4 regions of the Nitratireductor basaltis genome follow, and region 3 is predicted to be linked to each of the others. Evidence: predicted binding sites of a transcription regulator. Region 3 holds the regulator's gene; each other region holds the start of a gene.
The links. Region 3 encodes PhoB, which activates phosphate uptake and scavenging genes when phosphate is short. Its sites were predicted from a motif close to TGTCATNNANCTGTCAT; they were not measured.

Region 1: the regulator PhoB is predicted to act here: its motif matches at 4,457-4,473, upstream of EL18_RS14000 (DUF2794 domain-containing protein).
Region 2: the regulator PhoB is predicted to act here: its motif matches at 2,541-2,557, upstream of phnC (phosphonate ABC transporter ATP-binding protein).
Region 4: the regulator PhoB is predicted to act here: its motif matches at 1,129-1,145, upstream of EL18_RS14005 (esterase-like activity of phytase family protein).

What each region holds. Positions count from the first base shown of each region.
Region 1 covers NZ_JMQM01000002.1:335,724-341,393, forward strand. Annotated here, with positions in the region: gene EL18_RS13995 (Ig-like domain-containing protein) at 1-4,072, shown strand, start outside; gene EL18_RS14000 (DUF2794 domain-containing protein) at 4,486-4,869, shown strand; gene EL18_RS14005 (esterase-like activity of phytase family protein) at 4,907-5,670, opposite strand, start outside.
Region 2 covers NZ_JMQM01000002.1:40,815-46,484, reverse strand. Annotated here, with positions in the region: gene polA (DNA polymerase I) at 1-1,096, shown strand, start outside; gene EL18_RS12565 (LysE family translocator) at 1,098-1,727, shown strand; gene rpe (ribulose-phosphate 3-epimerase) at 1,728-2,390, opposite strand; gene phnC (phosphonate ABC transporter ATP-binding protein) at 2,638-3,471, shown strand; gene phnD (phosphonate ABC transporter substrate-binding protein) at 3,552-4,460, shown strand; gene phnE (phosphonate ABC transporter, permease protein PhnE) at 4,539-5,507, shown strand; gene phnE (phosphonate ABC transporter, permease protein PhnE) at 5,510-5,670, shown strand, end outside.
Region 3 covers NZ_JMQM01000002.1:600,761-606,430, forward strand. Annotated here, with positions in the region: gene pstA (phosphate ABC transporter permease PstA) at 1-455, shown strand, start outside; gene pstB (phosphate ABC transporter ATP-binding protein PstB) at 471-1,286, shown strand; gene phoU (phosphate signaling complex protein PhoU) at 1,325-2,032, shown strand; gene phoB (phosphate regulon transcriptional regulator PhoB) at 2,049-2,735, shown strand; gene EL18_RS15285 (FG-GAP repeat domain-containing protein) at 2,893-4,707, opposite strand; gene EL18_RS15290 (di-heme oxidoredictase family protein) at 4,707-5,670, opposite strand, start outside.
Region 4 covers NZ_JMQM01000002.1:341,784-347,453, forward strand. Annotated here, with positions in the region: gene EL18_RS14005 (esterase-like activity of phytase family protein) at 1-1,060, opposite strand, end outside; gene EL18_RS14010 (DUF1013 domain-containing protein) at 1,278-1,973, shown strand; gene EL18_RS14015 (thermonuclease family protein) at 1,983-2,438, opposite strand; gene EL18_RS14020 (DUF1674 domain-containing protein) at 2,496-2,723, opposite strand; gene htpX (zinc metalloprotease HtpX) at 2,851-3,828, shown strand; gene EL18_RS14030 (RsmB/NOP family class I SAM-dependent RNA methyltransferase) at 3,825-5,192, shown strand; gene EL18_RS14035 (heparinase II/III family protein) at 5,292-5,670, shown strand, end outside.

The sequences.
Region 1 (5,670 bases), 270 kb from region 3:
ACAGCAGGATGCGGCGGGCAATGCCAAGTCTGCCATGTCGGCGCCATTCGAGGTGGTGGTCGACACCAATGGTGCGGGCGAAGGCACGCCGGTGCCCGCCGAACCGCCCACGGTCACGGGCATACTGGATGACAATGGCGCGTCCGGCAGCGACGGCATCACCAATGACACGACGCTGCACTTTCTTGGCGAGGCGGAGCCGCATGCGCTGGTGACAGTCATGCTGGACGGCGTCGTCATCGGGTCGGAGATTGCGGGCGCGGATGGCGTCTGGCATCTCGACCACAGCGAAACCTCGCTTGCCGATGGCACCTATCAGGTCACAGCCACGCAGCAGGATGCGGCAGGCAATCCGGTATCCGCGCCATCCGATCCCTTCACGGTGGTGGTGGACACCAATGGCGGCGGCGAGGGTGGCGAGACGCCCTCACCGGCACCGGTGGTGACCGGCATCGAGGTGGATGGCGGGCTAGATCCGGCCGATGGCATCACGGATGAGACCATGCTGTTCTTCCTCGGCACGGCCAAGCCGCATGCGCTGGTGACGGTGCTGCTCGACGGTGTGGAGCTTGGCACAGCCACTGCCGACGAGACCGGCGCCTGGCGCTATGACCATACCGGCACGGTGCTTGCCGACGGCACCTATCAGGTGACGGCCACCCAGCAGGATGCGGCGGGCAATCCGCCTTCACCCGTCTCGGACCCCTATCGCGTCATTGTCGATACCAATGAAGGGGGCACGGTGCCGACAGAGCCGCCGGTGATCACGGGTTTCGAGGAAGACAGCGGCGTGGTGGGCGACGGCATCACCAATGACAACATGATCGCCTTCACCGGCACCTCGACGGAAACAGACGGCACGGTGGTGACGGTGACGCTTCTGGATGAGGGTGGTGCAACAGTCGCGACCCTGACGGCAACGGTTGCCAATGGCACCTGGACGACGAATGAGAGCGCGGAGCTGCCCGACGGCAACTATACCGCAACGGCAACCCAGCAGGACGCAGCAGGCAATCCGCCATCCGCGGCGTCCGAAGCCACAAGCCTCACCATCGACACCAATGATGGCGGTGCTGATGTCACGCCGCCGCCGGTGATCCTTGCCATTGCCGATGACAATGGCCGCGAGAATGATGACGGCATCACCAATGACAACACGATCCAGATCCTCGGCACCTCCGACGAGCCGGATGGCGCGGTGGTCACGGTGACGATCCGCGACAGCGCCAATGCAGTGGTCGCAACGCTGACGGCGACGGTCTTCGAGGGACGGTGGAGCACGGAGCCGACCGCAGCACTTGCGGATGGCGGTTACACGATCAGCGCCACGCAGCAGGACGCGGCGGGCAATGATCCTTCAGCTCCCTCGAACCTGTTCGACATGGTGATCGACACCAATAATGGCGGAGCCGATGCGACACCGCCGCCGGTGGTGACGCATATCGATCCCGATTCCGGCTTCGATCCAACAGACGGCATCACGCAGGACCAGCATCTGGTCTTCCATGGCACGGGCGAGGCGGGTGCGACGGTGTGGCTTTACATTGATGGCGACGAGATCGGCTCGAACATTGTCGATGAGAACGGCGAATGGTTCATCGACAACACGGAGAACGCGCTTGGCCAGGGCACCTACCAGATCACGGCGCGCCAGCAAGATGCCGCGGGCAATGACATCTCGGGCTATTCCGATGCTTATCAGGTGACCGTGGACACGGATGCGCCGAGCGTGTCGATCCGCGCCATGTCCAACGACTTCGGCGTGGTGGGAGACTTCATCACGCATGCGGAAGAAACGCGCCTGTCAGGCACGACGGACCCGAATATTCGCATCGATGTCTTTGTCGAGGGCGTGAATATCGGCTCCATGATCTCGGATGCCAATGGCTACTGGGAATCCGAAATCATCGACCTCAGCGCACTCGGCGTTGGCGACACGCTCAACGTTACCGTACGCGCCAGAAACGCAGCAGGCATTACGGCAACTGCGGAGCAGGTGGTGGAGCGCCACAATCACGAAATACCCCTATCGGTGCTCAATCCCGATAGCGGCTTCGTAGTGGTTGGTGATCGGACGAATGATTTCGCAGGTAGTGTAAGACTTGTCGGTGATGTGAATGACGACGGGATTGGAGACTTTATTGTCGGTGCTAACGGCGGTGACGACTATACCACGAATGCGGGCGAAGTTTACCTCATCTACGGAAAAACAAATGGAGATTATGGTTCGCTTGTCGACGGTAGGCGAATGGTGGATCTGGGAAGTTTGGCGCCAGAGGATGGGCTGGTAATTCAAGGCCCCTGGACGAGGTTTCACCTTCTTACCGGCGCCTCTCTGGGGGGCGACTTCAACAATGATGGCATTGCGGACCTTCTGCTCCAAGGCCGAGGAGAAAGCAACCTGAGCAATGCAGGCGGAGCTTTTGTCCTATTCGGGCGCGCCGATGGACAATGGGGCGATGTCGAAGGCGGAAGGCAGGTGCTCAAACTGGCGGGGCTGACAGCCGAATATGGCGTCAGGATCAGAAACACCAGCAACCCGGTTCTGGAGAACTCGTCATTTCAAATCAGTTCTGCCGGAGATTTCGATGGAGACGGCATAGAAGACTTTCTCGTGAGCACACCGTGGTCCAACTATCCATCCACAACGGGTCGTTCGTACCTGATCTACGGACGTGAAGATGGAGCGTGGGGCAATGCGAATGGAAGCGGCAGGTTACTGGATCTTTCGAGCATACCAACGGGTCAAGGTGTTGCTTTTGTGGGCACCAAGAAACAGGGTTTGATTGGTCTGCATATTGACAGCGGGGACTTCAATGGCGACGGCTTGACGGACCTGTTAATCAGTCAGCAGCGAGAATACACCGGAAGCGGCAGCTCAAATGATGCCCCCGGCAGGGCATACATCGTCTTCGGTGACGCGGAGCGCAGCCTCGGGACCAGCATGAACCTGGAAGCGATGACACATGATCAAGGCGTCATGTTCTACCGGACGGGGAGCATTTCTCTGGGACATGTATTGGCTTCCGTTGGCGACTTGAACAAGGACGGGTTGGATGATCTCGCAGTCGGTGGAAACGCTAACGGTAGCGCAGGCGAAACAACCATTCTCTACGGAAAAGCCGGCACGGATTGGACTGAGACTACCGGAAGGCAATCTCTTAACCTCGCAACTATTGGACCTGATGATGGATTTACAATCAAATATGACCCTGAATTGTCAAATCCGACCCTTGTAACGCATGGCGATATCAACGGCGACGGGCATGATGATCTGCTCATTTCCACATTGGGCGGAGGTTACCACGCAAATTCTGGACTTATCACGGTCGTCTTTGGCAAGTCGGACGGGGTATGGGGCGAGGTGGTCGGAGGAAAGAGGATACTCGATATCACCGAGCTTACTGCCGAGGAAGGTGTGAGCTTCCACGGCGAGAATGTCGCTGATGGTCTACAACGTGTCGACGCGTCAGGCGACATGAACGGGGATGGAGTGAATGACATCATCATCGGCAGTAACAATAATGATCTGGGCGGTACCGATGCTGGTGCTTCCTATATCATTTATGGCCAGACGAACGGTTTTGGTGCGGGGCTGATACGAAACGGGTCGGGTGCAGATGACTGGATGTCCGGCTCCGATAAGAATGACCAGCTTAACGGCATGGGTGGCAATGATACGCTTCTCGGTTATGAAGGCGACGACATTCTGACCGTGGCCAATGCCGGATTTCTTATGGTCGACGGCGGTGCGGGCGAGGATACGATGGTCATCTCGGCCGGTGGAATTCATCTTGATCTGACGGCGTTCAACCAGGACGCGGTAAAGGGCATCGAGATGGTCGATCTGTCCGGCAGCGGGGCCAACCGCATGACCGTTACCGAACAGGATGTGCTCGACATGTCGGATGCGGGGCTTGTGAAGCTTCGCGGCGACATTGATGACAGTGCGACTGCCTCAGGCTTCACGGACAGCGGCGCCGACCAGACCGAGAATGGCATCACCTATGATGTCTATACTTCCGGTGGCGCAACGCTCTGGATTGACCAGCAGATGAGCGTGACGGTCTGACCTGTTCCTGGTGGCGGCGCGGCTTTGCGCCGCCATTTCAGCGCTGATCCCTCCAGCCAAAAAAAACGCCGGTTCGGCCATCTGGCCGCCGGCGTATTGGGAGATCAATGCCCGCAATCGGTGGGCAAGATTGCCTGAAGAGATTGGTTCGACCCGGCTGCAGCCCCGTGGGCGGGGGGGCTTGGGGGGTACGGAAGCCACATCCGAATCGAACCGTCTCAGGCAACAAGGAGATCGTGGCTTCAGAATTTGGCGGGAGCTTGGGCAGATCAAGGCGAGAATGTGGTCTCTTATCACCAAATCATTCGCTTCATTTCACGTCGTGAGCCAACCTGTTATGAGGGCCAAGTCTTGCAATCGACTGCATGAGAGGTCACCTTTTACATGACAAACTCGTGAAAGGTGCGTGCTTCATGACAGATTTTGCGAGCGGCGAGGACGCTCAGCCATCCTCCAATCTGGTGCGCCTGTCGGAGGCCCGGGCGCAGCGGTTTCAGCCACCGGTTACCTTTCATCGCCGCGAACTGGACCAGATCCTGCGGCTCTACGGCCAGATGGTGGCTGAGGGCGAGTGGCGCGATTACGCAATCGATCATCAGAAGGATGTTGCGGTGTTCTCGGTCTATCGGCGCACGAGCGAAGTGCCGCTTTTCCAGATCGTGAAGAACCCGAAGCTGGCGCGCAAGCAGGGCGCTTATAGCGTGGTCGCGGCCGGTGGCGCGATCCTGAAACGCGGGCATGAATTGCCGCGGGTGCTTTCCGTTTTTGACAAGAAACTGAAAGTCGTACGCGCCTGAATGAGAAAGGGGCGGCTTGCAACCGCCCCTCATATGATCAGTTGACCGCGTTGATTGGGCCGAGATTGACGAAGATTGTCTCGCCGGACGAGTCGTCCACGCCGTCATTGTCGGTGACGAAATAGGCCGTCCCGGCGCGATCGATGGCGAAACCCTCGATCTTGTCGACCACATACTCGTTCGTCGCGGCTTTCATGTCAGGCAGAAGGTCGCGCACAAGCGTCTTCTCCACCACCGGCAATTCCCCGCCGAGTTCAGCGGGTTCGAAACCTTCCAGCTCGACCGCGAAAAGGCGCTTGATGCGGGCGGCATCGCCGATCTGGTTGTCACGCTCGACAATATAGAGCTTGCCGTCATGCGCCGTGATTTCGGACAGGCCGACCCAGCCGGCGTCCGGCTTGTCCAGCGGGTAGTGGACGGCAGCCCAGCTTTCGTCGGACGGCTTGTAGGTGACGAGCTTCACCAGACCTTCCGCGTCGTCATTCCATTCGCGCTGGATGGCCATGACGAGCATCTGATCGTCGCCTTCACCCACGATTGTCACGCCTTCCATGCCGAAGCGCTTTTCCTGGGAGATGAGGGCGGCAGGCAGGGCAATTTCCTCGCCGATCTCGCCGTCAGCATCGACATGGAGAAGAGCGTGAGGCGTGAGCTTTGCCGTATTGCCTTCCGATGCCAGCCAGAAGCCGCCCTTGCCGTCAGCAACAATGCCTTCAAGGTCAAGCTTCTGGGCCGGATTGCCATTTCGCGTGACCACCATTTTCCCGGTGATGCGGGCTGGTTTACTCGTGGCATCCACCG
Region 2 (5,670 bases), 560 kb from region 3:
CTACGAGCTGGCCGGCGACCGCTTCACCATCGGTTCGCCAAAGCAGCTTGGCGAAATCCTCTTCGGCAGGATGGGGTTGCCGGGTGGAGCCAAGACCAAATCCGGACAGTGGTCGACTTCGGCCCAGGTGCTCGAGGAGCTCGCAGCCGCCGGTCACGCCCTGCCGCGCCGCATCGTGGACTGGCGACAGGTCACGAAGCTGAAATCGACCTATACGGACGCCCTGCCCGGCTACATTCACCCGGAGACGGGGCGCGTTCACACATCCTATTCGCTGGCATCGACCACGACAGGGCGACTGTCCTCGTCGGAGCCGAACCTGCAGAACATCCCGATCCGAACAACGGAAGGCCGCAAGATCAGGCGCGCTTTCGTGGCGCCGGAGGGCTGCAGACTGATCTCGGCCGACTACAGCCAAATCGAACTGCGCGTGCTGGCACATGTGGCGGAAATCCCGCAGCTGCGCCAGGCTTTCGCCGATGGGCTGGACATTCACGCCATGACCGCATCGGAAATGTTCGGCGTGCCGGTTGAAGGCATGCCGGGCGAGGTGCGCCGCCGCGCCAAGGCAATCAATTTCGGCATCATCTACGGCATTTCCGCCTTTGGCCTTGCCAACCAGCTTGCCATCCCGCGCGAGGAAGCCAGCGCCTATATCAAGCGCTATTTCGAGCGTTTCCCCGGCATAAAGGACTATATGGAAGAGACGAAGGCCTTCGCCCGACAAAACGGCTATGTGGAGACGATCTTCGGTCGCCGTGCCCATTATCCTGAAATCCGCTCGTCCAATCCGTCCGTGCGCGCCTTCAACGAGCGTGCCGCCATAAACGCTCCCATCCAGGGCTCGGCGGCTGATATCATCCGCCGCGCTATGATACGCATGGAAGGCGCATTGGCAGATGCGGGGCTGGGTGAGGTGAAGATGCTTCTCCAGGTGCACGACGAACTGATCTTCGAAGCGCCCGTCGATCTGGTGGAGAAGGCCATCCCCGTGATCCGCGAGACCATGGAAAGCGCAGCCTTTCCGGCGCGCAACCTTTCGGTTCCGCTACAGGTGGATGCGCGCGCGGCTGACAATTGGGACGAGGCGCATTGATATGGAATGGCTTTCAGCCACGCCGCTGCAAAGCCTTCTTCCATTCCTGCTGGCTTCATTTCTGATCGAGCTGACGCCAGGGCCGAACATGGCCTATCTGGCGCTGGTTTCGGCGTCAGAAGGTCGGCGGGCCGGGGCTGCGACAGTCGCAGGTGTTGCCTTGGGCTTGGCTGTCATTGGCATCATAGCAGCGCTCGGGGTGGCCCAGCTCATCCTGGCTTCACCCTTGTTGTATGGGGCCCTTCGATGGGCTGGAATTGCGTTCCTGCTCTATCTCGCATGGGATGGCTGGCGCATGGGAACAGATATCGTGAAATCCGCCGACAAGCCGGATAGCCAGCATTTCATGCGCGGCTTTATCACGAACCTTCTCAATCCCAAGGCCGGTGCATTCTATGTGACTGTGCTGCCAAGCTTCGTTGTGCCCGGCCTGCCCGCCAGCCAGCAGACGATCATCCTGACGGGTGCCTATGTAGGAGTGGCGACAGCCGTTCACGCTGCGATCGTAATTCTTGCCGGCTCACTTGAGCCAATCCTGAACAATCCGCGCCGGGAACTCGTTGCACGCCGTGTGCTTTCGGCGATGCTTGCTGCTGTCGCAATATGGTTTGGCTGGGTGACCGGCCGCTGATCAGACGGCCTTTCGGATCGCCTCGATGTTACGGCGATAGGCGTCTTCGCTGCCGCCTTTGAAGACGGCGGAGCCCGCCACGAGCACATTTGCACCCGCTTCCACGACAAGTGGCGCCGTTTCAGGTGTCACGCCACCATCAACCTCGATATCGATGTCACGATCGCCGACCATCGCCTTCACGCGGCGGATCTTCTCGACAACCGCGGGGATGAAAGCTTGACCGCCAAAGCCGGGATTGACCGTCATGAAGAGGATGAGGTCCACTTCGTCCAGCACATATTCAATGACGCTTTCCGGCGTGCCGGGATTGAGCGAGACACCCGCCTTCTTGCCAAGCTTGCGAATGGTCTGAAGCGAGCGGTGGAGATGCGGGCCGGCCTCGGCATGAACCGTGATGATGTCGCAACCTGCATCCGCGAAGGCTTCCAGATAAGGGTCTGCAGGCGCAATCATCAGATGGCAGTCGAACACCTTGTCCGTGCGGTCACGCAGCGCCTTGATGACCGGCGGCCCAAAAGTGATGTTCGGCACGAAATGCCCGTCCATGACGTCAAGATGCACCCAGTCGGCGCCCGCGCGCACCACGCTTTCCACCTCGTCTCCCAGACGTGAGAAATCCGCAGAAAGAATGGAGGGTGCGATATGGATGGGGCGCGTCATGAGATGTCTCGCAAGCCGGTGTTGAACCTGGCATTGGACCTACCCGCCCAGCGTTGACTTGTCGAGAAGGCTCCCATTCTCAAAACGATTAGCTATGTGGATGCCGCTTTCCACGACCCTTAATCGAGCCGGAACAGACAGTTAGCCGGGCGTCAAAAAACTGACATCTGAGTGACATTGGGGGTTCATGGACCGGCAGTAGGACTCCTCCCCGACAAGAGCAAAAGCTCGAGACCAGGGAGAGGTCATGCTTGAGATAAACGGCGTTACGCGACGCTTCGGCAAAACCGTGGCCGTCAATTCCGTGAACCTCCAGATCGCCGAAGGCGAGATGGTTGGCGTCATCGGTCGCTCAGGCGCGGGCAAATCCACGCTCCTGCGCATGATAAACCGTCTCGTCGATACCAGCGAAGGTGCCATCACCTTCAATGATGTCGTGGTGACGGGTCTGAAAGGAACAGCGCTGCGCCGCTGGAACCGCGATTGCGCGATGATCTTCCAGCAGTTCAATCTCGTACCGCGGCTTGATGTTCTGACTAATGTGCTGCTCGGTCGCCTCAATCATCGCTCAACCGTCAAGAACCTGCTGGGCATCTATTCCCGCGAGGAGCGCATCAGGTCCATCGCGGCACTTGAGCGGCTCGACATCGCGCATACAGCACTCCAGCCGGCGGGCACGCTATCCGGCGGTCAGCAGCAGCGCGTGGCCATTGCGCGCGCCCTGATGCAGGAGCCGAAGGTTATCCTCGCCGATGAGCCGATCGCCTCGCTCGACCCGCTCAATGCCAAGGTGGTCATGGACTCGCTGGCAGACATCAACCGTCGCGAAGGCATCACCGTCATCACCAATCTCCACACGCTGGATACCGCCCGCCACTACTGTTCGCGCATCATCGGCATGGCCAAGGGTGAAGTCGTCTTCGACGGTCCGCCCATCGCGCTGACAGCCAATGCCGTGCGCAAGATCTACGGCGCCGATGCGACAGGCGAGACGGTGCGCGAAGACATCACCTCCACCGCCATCAAGACGCCGCCTCCGCCCGTGGCAGCGCGCGGTCTGGAGCCCGTTCTCGCCGGATAGGCAGCGCTTTGCCCCCGTCACGGGCCATGGATCATCAATGAAAAACCGCCGGGCCTTCCGGCAACAACAGGAGAGACGACATGCTGAAGAAAGCACTTCTGAGCGCCGTTGCGCTCGCAGCACTTGCAATGGGTTCTGCCCAGGCCGAAGACCTGAAGACATTCCGCGTCGGCATTCTCGGCGGCGAGAACGAAGCCGACCGTCTGCGCAATTTCCAGTGCCTCGCAGACAAGCTTCCCGAAGCACTTGGCGTTGAAGAGGTCCAGTTCTTCCCGGCTTCCGATTACGATGGCGTTGTTCAGGGCCTGCTCGGTGGCACGCTTGACTATGCAGAGCTCGGCGCCTCCGGCTATGCCAAGGTCTATCTCGAAGATGATAACGCTGTTGAGCCGATCCTGACCACGGTTCAGACCGACGGCTCCACCGGCTACCACTCCGTCATGGTTGCCCGTGCCGATTCCGGCATCAAGACCCTGGAAGACCTCAAGGGCAAGAAGCTCGGTTTCGCCGATCCGGACTCCACCTCCGGCTACCTTGTCCCGGCTGTGACGCTGCCTGCCGCCATCGGCGCTCCGGTTGACGAATTCTTCGCCGAGACCGGCTTTGGTGGCGGTCACGAAAACCTGGTTCTCGAGGTCGTGAAGGGCACCTTCGATGCAGGCACCACCTGGGCATCCGGCGTGGGTGATTTCTCTGAAGGCTACACCTCCGGCAATCTGCACAAGATGGTCGAGAAGGGCATTCTCGACATGGATGATCTGGTGGAAATCTGGAAGTCGCCGCTCATCCCGAATGGCCCGGTTGTTGTTCGCACCTCGCTCGACGACAGCATGAAGCAGGCCTTCAAGGACTTCATGATGCAGCTCCCCGAAACCGACGCCGAGTGCTTCTCTGCGATCCAGGGTGGCGATTACACCGGCTACACGGAAGTAACGCCGGAATTCTACGCGCCGATCATCGAAGCGCGCCGCGCCCAGATCGGTTCCTGATAGGACCAATCCGAGACCGGCCCCTTCTCCTCGATCGAGGGGGAGGGGCTGCCTCATGTCTTGAGCAGACCGGACATCATGACAGCGACCACACAGACACCGCTTCTGACAGAAGCCGGCGCAACCGTTGAACGTCATTGGCGGGAACTGGCTGGCCGCCGCCGCCTCTACACCTTTGGCGGCATCGCATTTCTTGCGCTGGCAATGTTCGGCTCGCTCTGGTTTGCCAACGAATCCAATGCCGGCAAATTCTTTGACCGCCTGCCCTATCTCTTCGATTTCGTGGGTCAGCTCGTGCCACGTGACGGCATGGAGATATGGCGGGCAATGTTCGACCTGCCGTCGCCCTATGACGATGGCAGCCTGAAATACAATTATCCGGACGGGCGCATCTATCTCACCGAGAGCCTGTATCTGCCGGAATATTTCTACAAGATGCTCGAGACGATCAATATTGCGGTGGTTTCCACACTGATCGGTTTTGTCTTCGGCTTCATTCTTTGCTTTCTGGCTGCGGCCAATCTGACGACGCGGCGCTGGCTGCGCTTCTTCGTGCGCCGCTTCATGGAAGTGCTGCGCGCCTTCCCCGAGATCGTGATCGCCGGCTTCTTCCTGGCCATCCTCTCGCTGGGTGCGGTTCCCGCCATCATAGCTGTGGCGATCCACACCATCGGCGCGCTTGGCAAGCTCTTCTTCGAGGTGGTCGAAAATGCGGATCTGAAAGCCGAGGAGGGCTTGCGTGCTGCTGGTGGCAACTGGGTCGAGCGCGTCTGGTTCGGCGTCGTGCCGCAGGTCCTGCCCAATTTCCTGAGCTACACGCTGCTGAGACTCGAGATCAACGTGCGCGCCTCCACCATCATCGGTGCGGTCGGCGGCGGTGGCATTGGCGAGGCCTTGCGCCTGTCGATTGGCCGCGGCCATGAGGCCAAGACGCTCGCGATCATCCTTTTGCTGTTCACAACAATCGTTGCGGTTGACCAGTTCTCCGCATGGCTGCGCAAGCGCCTTGTGCGTGAACAAAGCTTCACTCTCGCGCAGGGAGCGTGATCATGGCTTCACAATCCGCAAATGACGCGATCCTGGCGCGCTATCCCGAAATATTCGCCAGCAGCGCCCGCCGTCAGCGCACCGGCTGGCTGATCGGCCTCGGTGCAATTGCCTATCTCGTCTTCGCCTGGTGGTTCTTCTCCATAGGCAGCGTGTTGGGCGG
Region 3 (5,670 bases):
CGCGTTCGGCACCCCTTGCCGGCGGTTTCGTTCTGGCGCTGATGACACTTCCGACCATCATCATCGCCTCGCGCGCAGCATTGCGCGCCGTGCCGCCCTCCATCCGCGAGGCTGCATTGGGGATCGGAGCGTCGAAGGTGCAGACCGTGTTTCACCACGTGCTGCCGCTGGCGATGCCCGGCATCCTGACGGGGACGATCATCGGCATGGCGCAGGCGCTGGGTGAAACCGCTCCGCTTCTCATGATCGGCATGGTCGCCTTCATCGTGGATGTGCCGGGCGGGTTCACTTCTCCGGCCACGGTGCTGCCGGTGCAGATCTTCATGTGGGCGGATTTTCCGGAACCCGCATTCCAACAGAAAACTTCTGCGGCTATCCTCATCCTTCTGGGCTTCCTGGTCCTGATGAATGCAATAGCCGTGGTCCTGCGCAAGCGCTTCGAGCGTCGCTGGTAGGTGGAGCCAAGGGATATGAACATGCTCACAGAAGCTCAAGTAGAGAACGCGATCCAGCCTGATAGCGAGAACTATACCGTCAAGATGCGCGGCTCGAATGTCTGCGTCTTCTACGGCGAGAAGCAGGCTCTCTTCGACGTCAATCTGGATGTTCGCCAGAACCAGGTGACGGCGCTGATCGGTCCGTCCGGCTGCGGCAAGTCCACCTTCCTGCGCTGCCTCAACCGCATGAATGACACGATCGATATCTGTCGCGTGCGTGGGGACATCACGCTTGATGGCGAGGACATCTACGATCCGGCGATCGACGTGGTGGAACTGCGCGCACGCGTTGGCATGGTGTTCCAGAAGCCCAACCCGTTCCCGAAGTCGATCTATGAGAACATCGCCTATGGTCCGCGCATCCACGGGCTCTCCAACTCCAAAAGCGAGCTGGACGGCATTGTGGAAACGAGCCTGCAGAAGGCAGGCCTCTTCAACGAGGTAAAGGACCGTCTGCATGAACCGGGAACCGGGCTTTCCGGCGGTCAGCAGCAGCGCCTTTGCATTGCGCGCGCCATTGCGGTTTCGCCGGAAGTCATCCTCATGGACGAGCCATGCTCGGCACTCGACCCGATCGCGACCGCAAAGGTGGAAGAACTGATCGACGAGTTGCGCGAGAACTACACGATCGTGATCGTCACACACTCCATGCAGCAGGCGGCCCGCGTGTCGCAGCGCACGGCGATGTTCCATCTCGGCAATCTTGTCGAGGAGGGGCCGACGGACAAGATGTTCACCAACCCCGAAGACAAGCGCACCCAGGACTACATCACCGGCCGCTTCGGCTGATTTTATCCGTGGTTTCAGCGGTTACGAGGAACAGTCACATGGGCGAACATACAGTCACCTCCTTTGACGAGGAACTGAACCGGATCGACCAGCTTCTCTGCGAGATGGGCGACCTTGCCGGGGCCATGACCCAGTCGGCGACGAAGGCACTCATAAGCTCCGACAACGGTCTGGCGCAGCGTGTCATCTCCGATGATGCGATCATGGATGCCAAGCAGCGCGAGCTCGACGAGCGCGCCATCACGCTCATCGCCAAGCGCCAGCCCATGGCGCAGGATCTGCGCGCCGTGGTTGGTGCCATACGCATGGCAGGCGATCTCGAGCGTATCGGCGATCTGGCGAAGAATGTTGCAAAGCGCGTCGGTGCCGTTGGCGACAGCGCCACCCCGCGCAGCCTTGCCCATTCCATCGATGCGATGGCGCAGCTTGTCATCGTGCAGGTGAAATCGGTCATCGACCAATATGTCGCGCGCCAGAGTGAGGGGCTTACCTCCCTGCGCGACGAGGACGAGAAGATCGACATCCAGTACACTTCGGTGTTTCGCGAACTTCTCACCTACATGATGGAAGATCCGCGCAACATCACGGCATGCACGCATCTTCTCTTCTGCGCCAAGAATCTTGAGCGTATCGGTGATCATGTCACCAATATCGCCGAGAATGCCTATTACGTGATGACCGGCGAGCAACTGCCCGTCCAGCGGCCAAAGCTGGACGAGACGCAGATGACGGTCAGCGCCGAATAAAGGGTGTCAGCCAATGATTGCGCCGAAAGTGATGGTGGTCGAGGACGACGAACCGCTATGCGTCCTCCTGCGCTATAATCTGGAAGCGGAGGGCTATCAGGTCGAAGTCGTCACGCGTGGTGACGAGGCCGAAATGCGGCTTCAGGAGAATGTGCCTGACCTGCTCGTACTCGACTGGATGGTGCCTGCCATCTCCGGCATAGAGCTCTGCCGCCGCCTGCGCATGCGGCCCGAGACCGAGCGCCTGCCGATCATCATGCTCACTGCGCGCGGCGAGGAAAGCGACCGGGTGAGGGGGCTTTCAACAGGTGCCGACGACTATCTCGTCAAACCTTTTTCGACGCCCGAATTCGTCGCCCGCGTGCGCGCGCTTCTGCGCCGTGCGAAGCCGGAAGTGCTTTCGACGGTCCTAAGTGTCGGAGACATCACGCTCGACCGCGAATCCCATCGTGTCTATCGCCGCAAGAACGAGATCCGCCTGGGGCCAACCGAGTTCCGCCTGCTGGAATTCATGATGCAGCATCCCGGTCGCGTCTTCTCCCGCGCCCAGCTTCTCGACAATGTCTGGGGCGAGACCATCTATATCGACGAACGCACCGTCGACGTCCATGTCGGACGCCTGCGCAAGGCCGTGAACCACGGCAAGATGCCGGATGTGATACGGACAATCCGCGGCGCGGGCTATGCGATCAGGGAAGCTTGAGGGGCTGTTTAGCCATACAAACGAAAGGGAGCCAAAGGCTCCCTTCGCAAGTCACTTCCTTTCGGGAAGTAAATACTCCTGCGAGCACCACGAATAGTGTGAATATTAGTATTCGCCAGATTGGTGTCAGTAGAATGTCGCTAAAGCGCAATTCTCCTCACTCCACCGGATACCAATACCTTGCTTCCGCTTCCCCGCGCTCGATCCTGACGAAATTGTTGGCGAAGACGCGGTAGGGGTGGCTCCATTCTCCGTCGGGCCATTTTACGCGGATTTCAGCGCGTTCGGAGGTGCCGAGGCCTGCGTGGATGAAGCCTGCATGGCCGGAGGCGTGCCCGCCGCCGAGCTGGATGGTGCGGTTGACGGTTCTGGTGCCGATCTTGATCGAGATGAGCGCGCCGACCGCGTTGCGGTTTGCCCCCTTCTGGGCGAGTTCGACGGCGACGAAATTGCCGCCCGCAATTGCGCGATCGCCCTGCTTCATGCCCTTGTTGCGGAAGAGCGAGACATTCTGCTCGCGGTTGACCACCAAGAGGTCCAGCAGACCGTCGGCGTTGAAATCCGTGACAACCGCACCGCGGCCCTTGGTCGGCAGGCCGATGCCGCTTGTGCCGCCGGCTTCCTCGAAGGAACCGTCCCACTGGCCGATCAGCAGATTGTCGGGATCGGTAGCCGCAAAATCCGGCATGGCTTCAACATTGCCCTTGGCGATGAAAAGGTCGGCGAGGCTGTCATTGTTGAAGTCGGCGAACTCGGCATGCCAGCCGGTGGAGGGTTTCAGGTCGTCGCCCTGATAGGGGCGATGGGCGGTTGCGCCGCGGTCAAAGGCTATGTCTCTGTAGATCGGACGGTCTTCCTCGGCCTCTTCATCGAGCTTCTGCAGCTTGGTGTCGCCCATGGAGGTGAGCGCGTATTCGGGATAGCCGTCGGCGTCGATATCGGCTTCGGCGATGCCCATGCCCCAGATGGTCAGGTGTCGCCAGCCTTCGGAGCGGGAGTAGAGCCGCGGGCTTCGGCCCGGCTCCACATGCCAGAGTTGCTCCTCGCCGCCGCGATAATAGTGGCGGTCATTGGTGATGCGCAGGTCCGGCGTGCCGGAGCGGTTCCAATCCGTAAACAGCATGGACAAGGCGCAGTAGCCTGGGGTGAGTGCGCGGCGATCCTCGTAGAGCGGGCCGTTGGTGCCTTGCTCCGGCCGGTAGAGCGCGTTGTCGTGGCAGGTGCCCCAGGGAGAGCCGGGGGCGGAGCGGTCGACATAGTTTCCGAAGGCAAGCGTGGGGAAGCGGGCGTCCGGCTCCCACATGGCCGAGAATGCGGTTGTCCAGGCGCGCCCGCCGTCGAAAGCGAAGGCGTCATTGGCCCTCTCGAAACTGCAGTTTGGTCCGCCCTTCAGGATGATGTTTTCGCCAAGGCGCAGGAGCACGAGATCCTTGTGGCCGTCATTGTCGATGTCGAGCGGGTAGGCGCCCAGCACACGCGTGCCATCGCGGCCAAGACCATGGTCGCGACGGGAAAATTTCAGCGCGCTGCCTCTGGTGCTTTCACTGACGAAGAGTGCAGCATCATCACGCCCGCCTGCGATGAACAGATCGGGCATGCGATCGCCATTGCAGTCGAATGAAGCGGCTCCGCCGCCCACGAAATATTCCCACGGACCGCGATAGGCGTGGGTGAGGCCAGCGGATTGGGCTTCCTCGTGCATCACGGGGATGTCGGCGAGGGGCGCAGCGATGGTTGGGTGGGTGAGGAGGAGGGTGGCTGCGAGGATCACCAGGCTCAATGCATGGTGGCGATGTTCACCCCCCTCTGCCTTGCCAGGCATCTCCCCCACGAGGGGGGAGATCAGTCGTTTCGCCTTGGCCGACGCATTCGGCGATGTTTGTGCGGTTCCAGATGACAGCCATTCTCCCCCCTTGTGGGGGAGATGTCCGGCAGGACAGAGGGGGGTGTCGATACGCCAGCGCTTCAACATCACTCTGCCTCCCCAATCACCAGCGTGCGCAGGAAAGCGATCAATGCGCTGCGGTCTGCTTCTTCGGCTGCGATATAGGCGTCACGCGATGCGCGGGCCGCGCCGCCATGGGCGCGGATGGCTTCGTCCATGGTGGTCATATCGTTTCGGTGGCCGTAGGGCGCGGTTGATTCCAGGCCCCAGAGTTCTGTGGTCATGAAGACATTGCGCTCGACGAAGCGCTGGGCGAGCAGCTCATTGCCGAAGGCGGAGACTTCCTGGTCTGCGATCACGTGGCGCTTGAGGTCGCCGAAGAGCGGGACGAGCCAGTTGCCTTCTTCATCACGCGGCAGATCTTTCGCCCACTCAAGCAAGGCGAGATCATACACGGCGTCGGCTTCAGCCTCGCCGCTGCGCAGCGTCCCTGCCATGTCCACGGGACCGGGATCGACAAATTCAAGCGAGGACAGCGGCAGGGCTCGGATATGGCAGGCGCTGCATTGCAGCTCGTCGAAGACGGCATTGCCGTGCTCTGCAGCCTTTTGCCAGGCTTCATCCTCGGGTGCCCTGCGCACGGGCGGCTGAAGCCCTGCCTGCCAGGCAACGAGTGCAGCGATGTCGGCGTCGGCAATCTCGTCTGCCACACCGTCGCCATCGAAATCGTCTTCGCCGGTCCAGCGCTTGCCGAAACGTTCCACGGCCTGAATACCATGATGATGATTCAGGGCATTGACCGTGAACTGCCGCAGCGAGGTCATCACGCCTTTCTGGGTGAAGGGCCGAATGACGAGATCGGCATCCACGCCGTCAACCTCTGTCAGATCCAGCATGCCGTCGGGATGGGCGGTGATCGTGCCGAAGTGGACGCCCTTGGAGACAAGTTTGCCGGTCACGGTTTCGCCCGAGATGCGCGCGCTGTCGAGCGTGCTGCGTCGGATCGCCTGCAGATCACGCGTCATCTCGCGGGCGAGCAATTCCACCAGT
Region 4 (5,670 bases), 260 kb from region 3:
CTTCCAGACCTTCAGGCTCGGCACCCTTGGCGTCGGAGCGCTTGTCGGGATAGTGGCCTGCAAGGGCTGCCTGATGTTCGAGGTCCGATCCGGAATCAAACAGCACGTCGCCGTTTTTGGAGAAGATCGTGAAGCCGCGCGAGCCGCCCTGGTAGTCGCCCTCATTGGCGGCAACAAAGCGGTCATTGTCCAGCCATTTCACCGCATCCGGTTCGCGGGCGGTTTCCGGCATGGTCTCAGTGAAGAGGATGGCGCCGTCGTCCTTGAGATCGACGTTTTCAGCCGAAGTCTTGCCTGCTGGAAAGTGGCTGACGATCTCGCCGCTCTCGGCGCTGACCACGGCGAAGTGGTTGTTCTCCTGCAGAGAAACAACGATCTCGTTGGAATCATTGAAGTCGACAAATTCCGGCTCGGGATCGTCTGCGCCGACTTCCGCAAGACCGGTCAATTCCACGGTTTTCACGCTATCGCAGTCGGGAGCACCATCCTGCATGGCGAAGACCTGCAGCACGCCTGCGGGAAGCTGCGGCAGGGCGCCGTCATTCAGATCCTCGTCGCGCTCGTTTTCGATGGCGACGGCCAGAAATTGGCGATCCTTGCTGAGAGCGAGCGAATCCGGCTGGCCGGCCAATTCGCAGGTCATTTCGGCTTCGCGTCCCGCAATATCGATAACGGCCAGCCTGCCGGAGGGCGCGGTGTAGCTTTGCGAGGTGTTGATGCCGGCAAGCGCCTTGCTGCCGGAGACGACAACCGATGTGGGCTCGCCTTCAAGCTTCACCACGCCAGCGGCCTGCGGGTTCTGCGCATCACTGATGTCGATAAAGCCAACGGCACCAAGAGGGCTGTCGGAATAGACCAACATGTTTCCGTCGGCGGTCGCTGCGATGATTTCCGACGAGGTTTCGGTCGCCTGATCCATGTCCGCGGGCAGATTGGCCGCAACGGGAAATGTTGCGATGCGGTTGAATGCAGATTCGGCAAATGCAGGATTTGCGGTGCCGGCAAGCAGGGCAGCTGCCATTGCGCCGAGTATGGTTTTTCTGGTGTGATAGCTGGTCATCATCGTCTCCCTCGCCATTCGAAGTTGGCGGAATCTGGAAGACATGGATTGCAGTTGCATGACCGGTGATGACAGATCAGTGACAGCACACAGCAAGCGCGCAACGCCAGTCATTGCGATGGCGCGCAAATGCGGTTATAGGTGAGGCGATTTCCCTACATTGGTGGTTATACCACCGTCCGCCCCGGGAAGGCGGGCGAAGAGAAGGATTTATGCCATGGCCAATACGCTACTCATGCCCAAGGCAACCGCCGTCTGGCTGGTGGACAATACGGCGCTGAGCTTCGACCAGATCGCCGAATTCTGCAAGCTGCATCCGCTTGAAGTCAGCGCCATTGCCGATGGCGATGCCGCGCAGGGCATCAAGGGCATGGACCCCGTGATCACCGGCCAGCTGACGCGCGAAGAGATTGCCAAGGGTGAGAACAATCCCGATTACAGGCTCAAGCTTTCCGAGCCGAAGGTGCGTGTGCCGGAGACGAAGCGCAAGGGCCCGCGCTATACGCCGCTTTCCAAGCGTCAGGACCGGCCCAACGCCATTCTGTGGCTGGTGCGCAACCATCCCGAGCTCAAGGACGCCCAGGTTTCGCGTCTTGTCGGCACGACCAAGAACACGATCGAACAGATCCGCAATCGCACGCACTGGAACTCGGCCAATCTGACACCGATGGATCCGGTGACGCTTGGACTTTGCTCGCAGATCGATCTCGACATCGAAGTTCAGAAGGCAGCACGCTATGCTCCGCAGAGCGAGCAGACCGACGAGACGCTGCTTCCGGCATCCGAAACCGAGAAGCTGTCGCTCGACGATCAGGCGCCGGAAGAAAAGGAGCTGGATGCGGATGCGGTCTTCGCGAAACTGTCCTCGCTGCGCGGCAATACCGACGACGACGAAGACGAGAACAACAACTGAGCAGGTGCACTAGCCACCTGCGAAAAGCTGGCACGAACGCTCCCGCCTTCCGCCATGATAGGGGCGGACGACTGAACGTTCCAGCAGGTAGGCGCTTATAGCCTGACCATTTTCAGTGGCCGCGTCAGCGATGACGCGGCCATAATATTTTCCGCCGCTGATATTGCTGATGGTGATGCGTCGGCCTGCGATCAGCTTCTCCAGGACCGTGCGGGAGGTGATGCCGGCAAGCTTCTCGGGTGCGCAGGAACTTCTGATTTCCGGCGCATCGATGCCGCGCAGCCTAACGAGCACCTGCACCGTTTGTCCCGGCCAGATATGCGCCCGTGCCTCGAAGGTGTCACCATCCAGGACACGGACAACATCTGCGGGAACGGGGCCGGGCAATGCCTCATCGTCGCCTGCATGGGCGATGGCGGGCAGAAGAAATGCAAGGATCGGAAGACTCAATCGGCGAAGCAGCATAAATAGGATAGTATTCCTATCATGTTGCTTGCGCAAGTTGGTGCTGCTGTCGGCGGATCAGAAATCGGTGGCGATGCCTTTCACTTCCCAGTCGCCGAAGCGGACGGGTTCGGGTCCCTTGCGACCACCTATCTCGCGCGGCATCTCATTCGCTGCGGCCTCGCGATTTGCCCGGCGCTCTTCCGCCTCGCGCAGGGCACGCTTTGCTGCAGCCGAAAGCTCGCGCGGGGCCTCCTGAGGATCCGCCTTGTTTCCAGCGCCTGCAATTTCAGGTTCGTTCATCATGAGATCGGCCCAATATTGATAAACACTCTGCCTCTGGCCATCTATAGGTCAGGTGTCCGCATGCGTCGAGCATCGCGGGCTGATTTCAGCCGGTGGGGGCTTATTGAAGCCTATTCTGGAGTGTCCGATGAACATGATGCGCACCGCAATGCTGATTGCCGTGATGACTGCCCTTTTCATGGGTGTGGGTTACATGCTGGGCGGAACCGGGGGCATGATGATCGCGCTGGCGATTGCCGCCGCGATGAACCTCTTCAGCTATTGGAATGCCGACAAGCTGGTTCTGCGCATGCACCGCGCGCAGGAAGTGGATGAACGCAATGCACCGGAATATTACGGCATCGTTCGGGACCTTGCGAAAAACGCAGGTCTTCCGATGCCGAAGGTCTACATCATCGACAATGCGCAGCCCAATGCCTTCGCGACGGGACGCAACCCGGAGAATGCGGCGGTGGCGGCGACAAGCGGACTTCTTCATGCGCTGAACGAGGAGGAAGTGGCTGCGGTCATGGCGCATGAGCTTGCGCATGTGCAAAACCGCGACACGCTGATTATGACGATCACCGCCACGCTTGCCGGTGCGATTTCCATGCTCGGCAACTTCGCGCTGTTCTTCGGTGGCGGGCGCAACAACAACAATCCCTTCGGCTTCATCGGCATACTTGTCGCGATGATCGTTGCGCCTTTCGCTGCCATGCTCGTACAGATGGCCATCAGCCGAACACGCGAATATTCCGCTGACCGTCGCGGAGCTGAAATCTGCGGCAATCCCATGTGGCTTGCTTCGGCCTTGCGCAAGATTGCCATGGGTGCGAAACGGCAGGTGAATGTGGATGCTGAACGCAATCCCGCGACTGCGCACATGTTCATCATCAATCCATTGAACGGACAGCGCATGGACGGACTTTTTTCCACCCACCCCAACACCGAGAACCGCATTGCCGCCCTGCAGGCCATGGCGCAGGAAATGGGTCCGACACCGCAGAACTGGTCGAATACGCAGCCGGAAAGTGGCGCTGCATCCGGGCCATGGGGCGCACGTCCGACGGGTTCGGCCGGAATCCGGGACAAAGGTGACGATGGTTTCAAGGGGCCGTGGTCGTGAACAAGGCGCAGGGCGCGCGTTCAGCAAGGCGGAAGCCGGAAATCATCGATGACAAGCCCGGCCTTGATGCCAGGCGTGTGGCGACACGTCTTCTTGGGGCCGTTGTGGATGCGCGCTCTTCGCTTGATGCCGTGACAGACAGCGAGCATGGTCACCCGCAATATGTGGCGCTCGATCCGCGTGACCGGGCGCTTGTTCGCGCCATGCTGGTGACGGCATTGCGGCGGCGATGCGGGATCGAGAAAGCCATCATGCAAAGGCTCGACCGGCCCTTGCCGGGAAATGCCCGCTCGCTCAGCCACATCCTGCATATCGGTGCCGTCCAGATCCTGTTTCTCGATGTTCCCGACAGTGCGGCGGTGGATCTTGCGGTCTCGCAGGCAAAGTCCGATCCCCGCAACAGCAGGTTCAGCGCGCTCGTCAATGGCGTGCTGCGCAACATTGCGCGACGCAAGGATGCGATCCTGCAGAAGATCGATGAGGTGGTTGACGCTCCGGAATGGTTCCAAACGAGATTGAGCGAAGCCTATGGTGCAGAACGCGCCGCGCGCATTCTTGCTGCCCACCGCCTCGAGGCTCCAGTTGATTTCACGGTCAAGTCGGACCCAAAGCGTTGGGCTGAGGCTTTTGGCGGAACGGTCCTGGCGAATGGCTCCGTCCGCGTCGACAAGCTCGACACATCCGTGCCGGAGCTCGAGGGGTTCGATGAGGGCGAATGGTGGGTCCAGGATGCGGCGGCCAGCCTGCCGGCAAAGCTTATAGGGGCCAGGCCCGGGATGCGCGTGCTTGATCTGTGTGCGGCACCGGGCGGCAAGACGGCGCAGCTTGCCCATTATGGCGCAAAGGTCACGGCGGTCGACCTGTCCGCGAGCCGGTTGAAGCGGTTGGCAGCCAATCTGCAGCGCCTCAAGCTTGATGCGGAGATATCGAAGGCCGATGGCCTGACGCTGACGGTCGAAGAGCCGTTCGATGCAGTTCTGCTCGATGCGCCCTGCTCCTCGAACGGTACCGTGCGTCGGCACCCGGATGTGCCATGGACAAAGACTCCCGAGGACATTGAAAAGCTTGCAGAACTTCAGCGCAAACTGCTGGAGCATGCGGCGACACTGGTTCGGGCCGGGGGAACGCTCGTCTTTGCGAACTGCTCCATTGACCCGCTGGAAGGTGAAGCGGTCGTGTCGCAAGTTCTCGCTTCGGATCTTGGGCTGGAGCTTTCCACCATTACTGCTTCGGAGCTCACGGGAGCCGCGCATTTCATTACACCCGAAGGCTATCTGCGCACACTGCCCGACGCGGCGGAAGCGGAGGAAGGCAAGCTGCAGGCTGTGGACGGGTTCTTCGCCGCACGTTTCGTCAAGCGCTGACGCTTCCTGAGCCCGTCATGTTTTCGCCTTCGCACAACTGTTTGAATCATATAGAGTCTTGTGCGGATACGGGGCAATTGATTCAAATAGGTGCGGTCAGTGCAGACGGCAGGGAGCCACGCTCCTGTTCTTTGGGGACTTGCGGCGCGCCAGGCATGGCGACGCCTGCGTCGTCGGCTGCGTACTGGCCCGGTCTATCGCTGGCGCTATACCGGTCGCACACCTGAACGCGTTCTGATAGCGCCTCCGGACCTGCGGCTGGCCGACCCGGAGATCGCACGCGAGATCTATCACGGGCGCTTTCTTCTAGCGGGGCAGTTGATCGAAACCGGCGGGCAGTCCCCCTTTCACCTTGATGTGCGCAATCGCGGCTGGCTTGAAGAACTGCACGCCTTTCGCTGGCTGCGGCATCTCAATGCGGCGCAGTCGGAGCTGGCATCGGCGAATGCGCGGGCATTGGTGGGAGACTGGATCAACC